2 regions of the Methylosinus sp. is20ea genome follow, and region 2 is predicted to be linked to the other one. Evidence: riboswitches for the same ligand, from Rfam matches in the RefSeq annotation. Region 2 holds a riboswitch; the other holds the start of a gene.

Region 1 (4,406 bases), 980 kb from region 2:
TCTTCGAGGACGCCGATCTCGATCTTGCGGTGAAAGGCGCGCTGGCGACCAAATATCGCAACAGCGGCCAGACCTGCGTCTGCGCCAATCGCTTCCTCGTGCAGAAGGACGTCGCCGAGACTTTCGCCGCCAAGCTCGCCGAGGCGGCGTCCAAGCTGAAGGTCGGGCGCGGCGTCGATCCCGGCGTCGTCATCGGCCCGCTGGTCGAGGAGGCGGCGGCCGAGAAAGTCGAGCGTCTCGTCGCCGATGCGCGCGCGCGTGGCGCGAAAGTGCTGACCGGCGGCGCGCGCCACGCGCTCGGCGGAACATTCTTCTCGCCGACCGTGCTCTTCGACGTGCGGCCGGACATGCAGATTTTCGAAGAGGAGATTTTCGGCCCCGTCGCCGCGATCATTCCCTTCGAAGATGAGGCGGAAGCGATCCGTCTCGCCAATTCGACGCATTATGGCCTCGCCGCCTATTTCTACAGCCGCGACATAGCGCGTGTGTTTCGCGTTGCGGAGACGCTCGAATTCGGCATGGTCGGCGTCAACGAGTCGCTGATGTCGAGCGAGGCCGCGCCTTTCGGCGGCGTGAAACAGTCGGGCATGGGACGCGAGGGCTCCAAATACGGCATAGAGAGCTATCTCGAGATCAAATATGTCTGCCTCGGCAATATGTGAGGCGTTCAACCCTCGCGGTTCGGCGTGCCGAGCACATGCACGTCGGGCGCGAGCATCACATTGTCGAAGCGCTGCGTGAACATCGCCGCCGCGAAGAAGGCGACCGCGCGCAGCGTTTCCTCGCCCGTATTGACGAGATCATGCCGCAGCGGCGTCGGAATGACGAAGACGTCGCCGGGCTTCACATGATGCGTCTCGCCGCCCTCGGCGCGCAATTCGCCGGAGCCGCCGAGGATATATTGCGTCTCCTCGGTCGCGTCCGTGTGCCAGCCGAGCCGTCCGCCGGGCGCGATCTCATAGACGATGGTCGAGGATTGCGTCGCGCCATGCTCGCCGCAGGAGGCGAAGGCGCCGGCCCAGCGAACGCTGGGATCGTCCACGCCGCCGACTTGCGCGCGCGGGAGCCGGTCAGTGTCGACGACGTAAATAGCGCTCATCGTTCTTCTCCGAAATTCTAATCGAATTTTTCGCGGGCGGCGCCCGCAGCCACAAGCCTAACGCGCCGCGCGAGGCTTCGTTCCAGAAGTGCTCGCCGTCCGAGAGCGCGCTTGACTCTGCGGTTCGGCGCGGTTCTATTGACCGCGATGGCTCCCATCTAGGGATCAAAAGGGAATGCGGTGAGCGCCGGAGACGGCGCGAAGCCGCGGCTGCCCCCGCAACTGTAAGCGGCGAGCCGAGGATCAAACAGCCACTGGAGCGTAAGCTTCCGGGAAGGCGATCCGAAGGCGCTGACCCGCGAGCCAGGAGACCTGCCATCAGTCGTGGTCACGCGCGATAGCGTCGGGCGGGGTGCACCGAGGCGGCCGAAACCTTTTGACGCGTCTTTGCGCGTCGAGGGTGGAGACCTTTCGCAGTGACGGCCCACGTCTGCTGCGAGTTTTCCGGCAATGTCCTCCTTTATCGCACAGGGCGCCCTTTCGGGCGCCACGTCTCGTCTCGCGCTTTTCTCCGCCTCTCTTCTCGTCCTGCTTCCCGCTCGCGCCGCGGGGCAGGAGGCTCTGCCGACTGTCGAGATCGGCGCGGCGACCATCGTCTCCGCCGATCGTGTCGAGGAGCGCGTCGATAAATCCTCCTCCGCCGTCACCGTGATCCCATCCGCGCAGATCGAGAAGCGCGCCGCGACCGGCCTCACCGAGGTTTTGCGCGGAACGCCGGGTCTCGATCTCTATGAGACCGGCGGCCCGGGCGCGCAGACCTCCGTCTTTCTACGTGGCGCGACGCCCGGCCAGACGCTCGTGCTGGTCGATGGCGTGCGCATCGGCGATCCGTCCTCGACCGACGGCTCGGTCGATCTCGGCGGCCTCGTCGCCTCCGATATCGAACGCATAGAGGTGCTGCGCGGCCCGCAATCGGCGCTCTATGGCTCGGACGCGATGGGCGGCGTCATTCACATCCTCACGCGCAAGGGCGAGGGACGCCCGCGCGCCTCACTTCTCGTGGAAGGCGGCTCCTACGGAACGGCGCATTTGCGCGCGCGCGTTTCGGGAAGCGAGGATCGCTTGTGGTACGCATTCGCCATAGACGCGCTGACGGTCGACGGCCATCCACGCTATGGCTATCGCATCACGCGGCCACTGACGATCGGCGACGGCAAGACGCCGCTTCCGCCGCTTCCGCCCAATGATCCGACGAGCAAGGGCGGGGCCAGCGCGCGTCTCGGCTATCGCGTGAGCGAGGATGTCGCGGTTGAAGCCGGCTTCTTCGGTTATGACAGCGCGATCCGCTTCGATAATCCCTATTCCTTCTCGGCGGTCGACATCTTCGATCCGCAGAATCATCAGCATGCGACTTTCGCGCAGGGTTTTGCGCGCATCGACGCCGACATGTTCGACAAAGCCTTGCACAATCGCTTCACCCTGTTCGGCAATGTGACGAATCGCGACGTGTGGCAAGCGCGCTCCTGCTATGACGCGAGCTTCAATGCCTATAATTGCCAGCGCGGCTATCGCGGCGCGCGGCGCGGATTCGAATATCAGGGCGATCTCACGCTCGGCGGCTTTGGTCTTCTGACCTTTGGCGCGCGCAATGAGACGGAGTCCGTCCACACATCGCAGGACCCCGTTCCGCCGACGACATTCACGCCCATCGATGCGGCGCAGACGACGCATTCGGGCTTTGCGCAGCACAAGCTCACAATGTTCGAGCGCGTCGATCTCTCCTATGGCGGCCGCATCGACGCGGTGGATCAGAACCGAACCTTCGCGACATGGCGCGCGACTGCAGCCTATCGTTTCGAGGACACGGGAACGAAATTGCGCGGCAGCGCCGGAACAGGCGCGCGCGTCGCCTCGCTCTATCAGCGCTTCAGCCAATATGGCGATCCTGCTCTCGCGCCGGAGACGAGCGTCGGATATGACGTCGGCGTCGATCAGTCCTTGTTCTCGGATCGCGTGTTCGCATCGCTGTCGCTGTTCGAGAATCGCTTTCGCGACCTCATCGAGTTCGGCCGCGCGCCGAGCTGCAGCGTGACGCAGGCCTTCGGCTGCTATTACAATGTCGGCCGCGCGCGCACGAAAGGCGTCGAATTCTCCGGCGAGGCGATCGTCGTTCCCGGCGAATGGCGTCTGCGCGCGAGCTATACGCATCTCGCCGCAGAAAATCTCGTGACGCATCGCAGCCTGTTCCGCCGGCCGCGCGACAAGGGAACGGCGTCCGTCATCTATACGGGCGTTCCCGGGCTCGAGCTCGAGGCGCGGCTCACCATCGTCGGGCCCAATCCCGACTATGATTATATCTTCTCGCAACGCGTCACGCTCGCGCCTTACGCGAAGCTCGATCTCTACGCCGATTACAAGATCGACGAACGCATGTCGGTGTTCGCGCGGATCGAGAACATCAATGACGCGCGCTATGAGGAAGTCTTCAATTACGGAACGGCGGGACGCTCCGTCTATGGCGGCGTGAAATTCAGCTGGTGACGGATTTTCGAGAGGGGAGAAGCTCATGACGAATTCGACGCCGCAGCGAAGGACGGAGCCGGATGGAACGCCGGTCGATGTCTTCGCGCTGCCGACCGATGCGCAGAGTCTCGAAGCGCTGCTTCGCGATCTCTTCGAAAATCACTGGGGCGAGATCGTGTTCGGGCCGATCATTCAGGGCGCGGCGTTCGAGATACATGTCGATCATCCGCCGACGCGCGTCGGCGTGCTCGACGGCTATCTCACCATCGCTTTCGGGCAGACGCATTTTCACGTCTGCATCGGCGAGACGCGAGGTCCACGCAGCCGTCCGACGCCGCCCGAGCTCGCCGTTCACAGACGCACGGCGCGCGCGGAACTGCATCGGCGCTTCTCGGGAACATGCGTTCCAATGTCCTGGAGCCTGCAATTGTTCAATGGCGCCGGCGAGCAGCAGCTCGCCGTGCTCTTGCCCAATCCCTTCCTTCATCCCGAAACCGAGAGAATCCTGCGTGAGCCCGACTGGTCGCGGCTTTCTTTGTGGGATGCGTTGCGGGCGCGCTGGCTGGGGCTCATCGAGCCCGATCCGGTCGATCGTCCCGCGCTCTGATCTTCCGAGTTCGTCTCCCGCGAGGAGACGCAGCAGAGCAGGGCGCTAGCCCCGCTCGTCACTTCAAGAAAAGGAGTATCGAATGACTAGGCTTTCACTTCCCGTCTTCGGCGAACGCAATCTGTTCTGGATCGGCTCGCTCATTGTCGCCGGCGCTTTCTTCTCGCTCGCCTTCGCTTGCGCGGCGCCGCTCGCGGGCTTCGCCGCCATAGCGGCGCTGACGAGCACAAGGCGCGG
Region 2 (4,406 bases):
CCGGCCTCGTCCCCAGCCGCGCGCTGATCGAGAATCCCGAGATGCTCTATATCGGCCTCGGCATTCTCGGCGCGACGGTGATGCCGCACAATCTCTTCCTGCACTCTTATATCGTGCAGACGCGCGACGTCGGCGCCTCCTCGGCGGAGCGCCGCGAGGCGATCGACTTCGCCATATTGGACAGCACTCTGGCGTTGCTCTTCGCGCTCGTCATCAATGGCTCGATCCTGGTGCTGGCGGCCGCCGCCTTCCATGCGACCGGCCATACCGACGTCGCCGAGCTCGGCCAGGCCTACACGCTGATCGCGCCGCTGCTCGGCGCGCCGATCGCCGCCAAGCTCTTCGCCATCGCGCTCATCGCCTGCGGCCTCAACTCCACCGTGACGGCGACCCTCGCCGGGCAGATCGTGATGGAGGGCTTCCTCGAGCTGCGCATGAAGCCGACGCTGCGGCGCCTCGTCACGCGGCTCATCGCCATCGTCCCCGCCGTCGCCGTCACGCTCCTCTCCGGAGAGGAGGCGACCGGCCGGCTGCTGGTGCTGAGCCAGGTGGTGCTGAGCTTCACTCTGCCCTTCGCCGTCGTGCCGCTGGTCTGGTTCACCGCTTCGCGCAGGCTGATGGGCGAGCTCGCGGCGCCGCGCGTCACCACGGCCGTCGCCGCCGTCATCGCCGCAGCCATTATCGCGCTGAACGGCAAGCTGATTTTCGATGCGCTCGCCGGCTGATCTTTACCTTCCCTTGACCATGCGGCTCCGCAAGCGTGCGTTAACCATGCGCGAGCCGGAACGATCTTCTTGCACGCGACGTTCTTCCCCGGCCGAGACGGCGCTGGGGGCCCTCCTCGAACGAAGGGAAGAGAACGGCATGTTTCGACAAATGGTTTATGCGGCGGCCCTGGTCGGCGCTCTGATGCTGCCCGGCGCGGCCTCCGCCCGCGGCCACCATCGTCACCACCATCATCACCACCACCATCACCACCATCATCACCATCACGGCCGCCACGCCGGGGTTCATCACGGCTGGGGCCATCACGGCTGGGGCCACGCCGGATGGGGTGGCGGTCACTATGGCCGGTCCTATTACGCGGGATCGCGCTAAGCGCCAGCGTCCAACGCCTGCTGGCGCTTGTGGAACGGCCGCAGCCACTTCGTCTGCTGAGATCCGGCTCGGCGCCGGGGGGCCGAGCCAGCCGGCCACCCCCGCGCCTTTAGAATTCGACGCCGATCTGCGCCTTCACGCCGGCCTGAAAGTGATGCTTGATCAGCGTCATCTCGGTGACGAGATCGGCGATGGCGATCAGTTCCGGCTTGGCGTTGCGGCCGGTGACGACGACATGGAGATCGCCTCGGCGCGCCGTCAGAGTCTCGATCACCTCGTCCAGCGGCAAATGCTCATAGCGCAGCGCGATCGACAATTCGTCGAGAACGACTAGCCGAATCGATTCCTCCGCCATCAGCTCCTTGGCCTTGTCCCAGGCGCGGCGGGCCGCCGCCTCGTCGCGGGCGCGATCCTGCGTCTCCCAGGTGAAGCCCTCGCCGAGCGTATGCCAGGAGAGCAGCCCCTCCTCCCCGCCGAGCTTCTCGAGGATGCGGCGCTCGCCGCTCTCCCAGGCGCCCTTGCCGAATTGCACGACGCCGACCCGGAAACCATGGCCCATCGCCCGTAGCGCGAGGCCGAAAGCCGCCGTCGACTTGCCTTTGCCGGCGCCCGTATGAACCATCAAGAGGCCCTTTTCGGCGATGGTCTTGCCCGCGACCTCGGCGTCCTGGACAGCCTTGCGCTTCTCCATCTTCTCGCGATGGCGGCGGGCGGCGTCCTCTTCCGCGAATTCCGACACGATTTGCGCCTCCTCACCGTTTGACGGCTCATCCTCTCCGTCATATGACTGTCGACGACGGTCCTCCGCAAGGAGGCGAACAGGGAATGCGGTAAGGGGCTCGTCCCCGATTCCGCGGCTGCCCCCGCAACTGTGAGCGGCGAGCGCGCGCCCGTAGAGCCACTGGGCGAAAGCCCGGGAAGGCGGCGCGTGCGGCGACCCGCGAGCCAGGAGACCTGCCGTCATGTGACCTGCGCGTCACGCGAAACCACGAATGCCGCCGGTGGGGCGGCGAGGAGCTGACAATGACCGCCAAGACCTTCTCCGTGAAGACCCTTTCCGCCGACGCCGTCCTCGTCTCGAGCCGTCTCGAGGTCCTGCGCGCCGCGCTCGTCGTTTTCACGCTCGGCGCCGGCCTCCTCTATCTCGCCGGCTTCTCCTATGCGAGCGTCGCCCACAACGCCGCTCACGACACGCGCCATTCGCTCGGCTTCCCCTGTCATTGACGCAGCGGTGATCCAGCGACTCCTCGCGGTCGGTCTTCTGGCCGGCCTGCTCGCGGGGCTCGCCGTCGCGGCCCTGCAGCATGTCACCACGACTCCGCTGATCCTCTCCGCCGAGGTCTATGAGACCGCGGCCGAGCAGGCGCATGCCGGAGCCGCGGCGCAAGAGCATGAACATGCCCACGCCCACGCCTGGGAGCCCGCGCCCGGCCTCGAGCGCACGGCCGCGACCAGCGTCGCCACCGGCGTCACGTCCGTCGGCTACGCCTTCGTGCTGCTGGCGCTGATGCTCCTTTCCGGCGAGAAGATCGAGCCCAGGCGCGCCGCGCTCTGGGGCGCCTGCGCCTTCGCGTCCACAGGCCTCGCCACCAGCCTCGGCCTCGCGCCCGAGCTGCCGGGCAGCGCCGCCGGCGATCTCGTCGGGCGGCAGATCTGGTGGATCGCCACGGCCGCCTCCACCGGCGCCGGCCTGTTCGCGCTGCTGCGCATCGACGCGCCGCTCGCCAAGGCGCTGGGCGTCGCGCTGCTCGTCGCGCCGCACATTATCGGCGCGCCGCAGCCGCCCGCGCCCGAAAGCACGGCTCCCGCCGAGCTGGCGGCGCGCTTCACCGCGGCGTCGCTCGCCATCCACGCGCTGACCTGGATTCTCGTCGGCGCGGCGGTCGGCTTCGTCTGGCGCCTTCTTCCCGAAAAGAGCCATGCGGAGGCCGCGACGTGAGCGCGCTCGCCAAAGTCCCGGCGACGATCGTCACCGGCTTTCTCGGAGCCGGCAAGACGACGCTGATCCGCCACATCCTCGAGACGGCGCGCGGCCGCCGCCTCGCGCTCATCATCAATGAATTCGGCGATGTCGGCGTCGACGGCGACATTTTACGCGCCTGCGGCGTGGAAAATTGCCCGGAGGAGAATATCGTCGAGCTCGCCAATGGGTGCCTGTGCTGCACTGTGGCCGATGATTTCGCGCCGGCGATCGAGGCGCTGCTCGCGCTTGCGAACCGCCCCGAGCACATCATCATCGAAACGAGCGGCCTCGCTCTGCCCAAGCCTCTGGTCAAGGCCTTCGAATGGCCGACCATCCGCCCGCATCTGACCGTCGACGGCGTCATCGCCGTGGTCGACGGGCCGGCGGTGGCGGCGGGGCGCTTCGCCGACGATCTCGACGCCATCGCCAAGGAGCGCGCCGAGATCGAGACGATCGACCACGACAATCCGCTCGAGGAAGTGTTCGAGGATCAGCTCCTCTGCGCCGATCTCATCGTGCTCAACAAGATCGACCTCTTGAGCGAGGAAGAAGCCGCGCAAGTCGCCGCGCAGATCCGCGCCACGGCGCCGCGCGCCGTGAAGCTGCTGCGCGCGAGCGAGGGACGGCTCGATCCCGCGATTCTGCTCGGCCTCGGCGCGGCGGCGGAAGACGATCTCGCCAACCGCCACTCGCATCACGATACGGAAGAGGGCCACGATCACGATGATTTCGAGAGCTTCGTCGTCGAGATCGCCGCCGCGCGCGATCCGGCCGAGCTCGTCGAGCGTCTCGCCCGCGTCGCGCAAGCCCATGACGTGTTGCGCATGAAGGGCTTCGTCGAGATCGCCGGCAAGCCGATGCGATTGCTGGTGCAGGGCGTCGGCGCGCGCTTCCGCCATCAGTTCGACCGCCCCTGGCGCGCCGACGAAAATCGCGCCAGCCGTCTCGTCGTCATCGGCGAAAAGGGTCTCGACCGCGCGGGCGTGACGGCCATGCTGACGAGCTGAGGGCGCCATGCATCTGCTCGCGCGCGATCTCCATGGCCTCGACGATAATGAGGCGGCGGTCGACCTCGGGCAGACTCCGGCTCAAATCGTCTTTCTCTCCTTTTCCGACGCCGAGCTCGGCCTCGTCGCCGAGCTGCATGAGCAGAACGCCGCGCTTCCGTCGCTGCGCTGCGCCTCGCTCGCCAGATTGAAGCACCCCTATTCCGTCGATCTCTATATCGACAAGGTCGCGCGCCATGCGCGGCTCGTCATCGTGCGCCTGCTCGGCGGCAAGGATTATTGGTCCTATGGCGTCGACGAGCTCGCGGCCGCCGCCCGCGCGCGCGGCTTCGCTCTGG

The links. A riboswitch is a leader RNA that binds a small molecule or an ion and turns the genes downstream of it on or off. The one in region 2 is predicted to bind cobalamin.
Region 1: another riboswitch for cobalamin. It lies ahead of AC6IY7_RS16405 (TonB-dependent receptor plug domain-containing protein); the one in region 2 lies ahead of AC6IY7_RS11760 (CbtB domain-containing protein).

What each region holds. Positions count from the first base shown of each region.
Region 1 covers NZ_AP046088.1:3,518,064-3,522,469, forward strand. The annotation lists gene AC6IY7_RS16395 (NAD-dependent succinate-semialdehyde dehydrogenase) at 1-662, shown strand, start outside; gene AC6IY7_RS16400 (cupin domain-containing protein) at 668-1,099, opposite strand; cobalamin riboswitch at 1,233-1,433, shown strand; gene AC6IY7_RS16405 (TonB-dependent receptor plug domain-containing protein) at 1,550-3,580, shown strand; gene AC6IY7_RS16410 (DUF7676 family protein) at 3,606-4,169, shown strand; gene AC6IY7_RS16415 (hypothetical protein) at 4,252-4,406, shown strand, end outside.
Region 2 covers NZ_AP046088.1:2,541,506-2,545,911, reverse strand. The annotation lists gene AC6IY7_RS11775 (Nramp family divalent metal transporter) at 1-725, shown strand, start outside; gene AC6IY7_RS11770 (hypothetical protein) at 865-1,098, shown strand; gene cobO (cob(I)yrinic acid a,c-diamide adenosyltransferase) at 1,208-1,789, opposite strand; cobalamin riboswitch at 1,880-2,074, shown strand; gene AC6IY7_RS11760 (CbtB domain-containing protein) at 2,122-2,322, shown strand; gene AC6IY7_RS11755 (CbtA family protein) at 2,330-3,037, shown strand; gene cobW (cobalamin biosynthesis protein CobW) at 3,034-4,068, shown strand; gene cobN (cobaltochelatase subunit CobN) at 4,076-4,406, shown strand, end outside.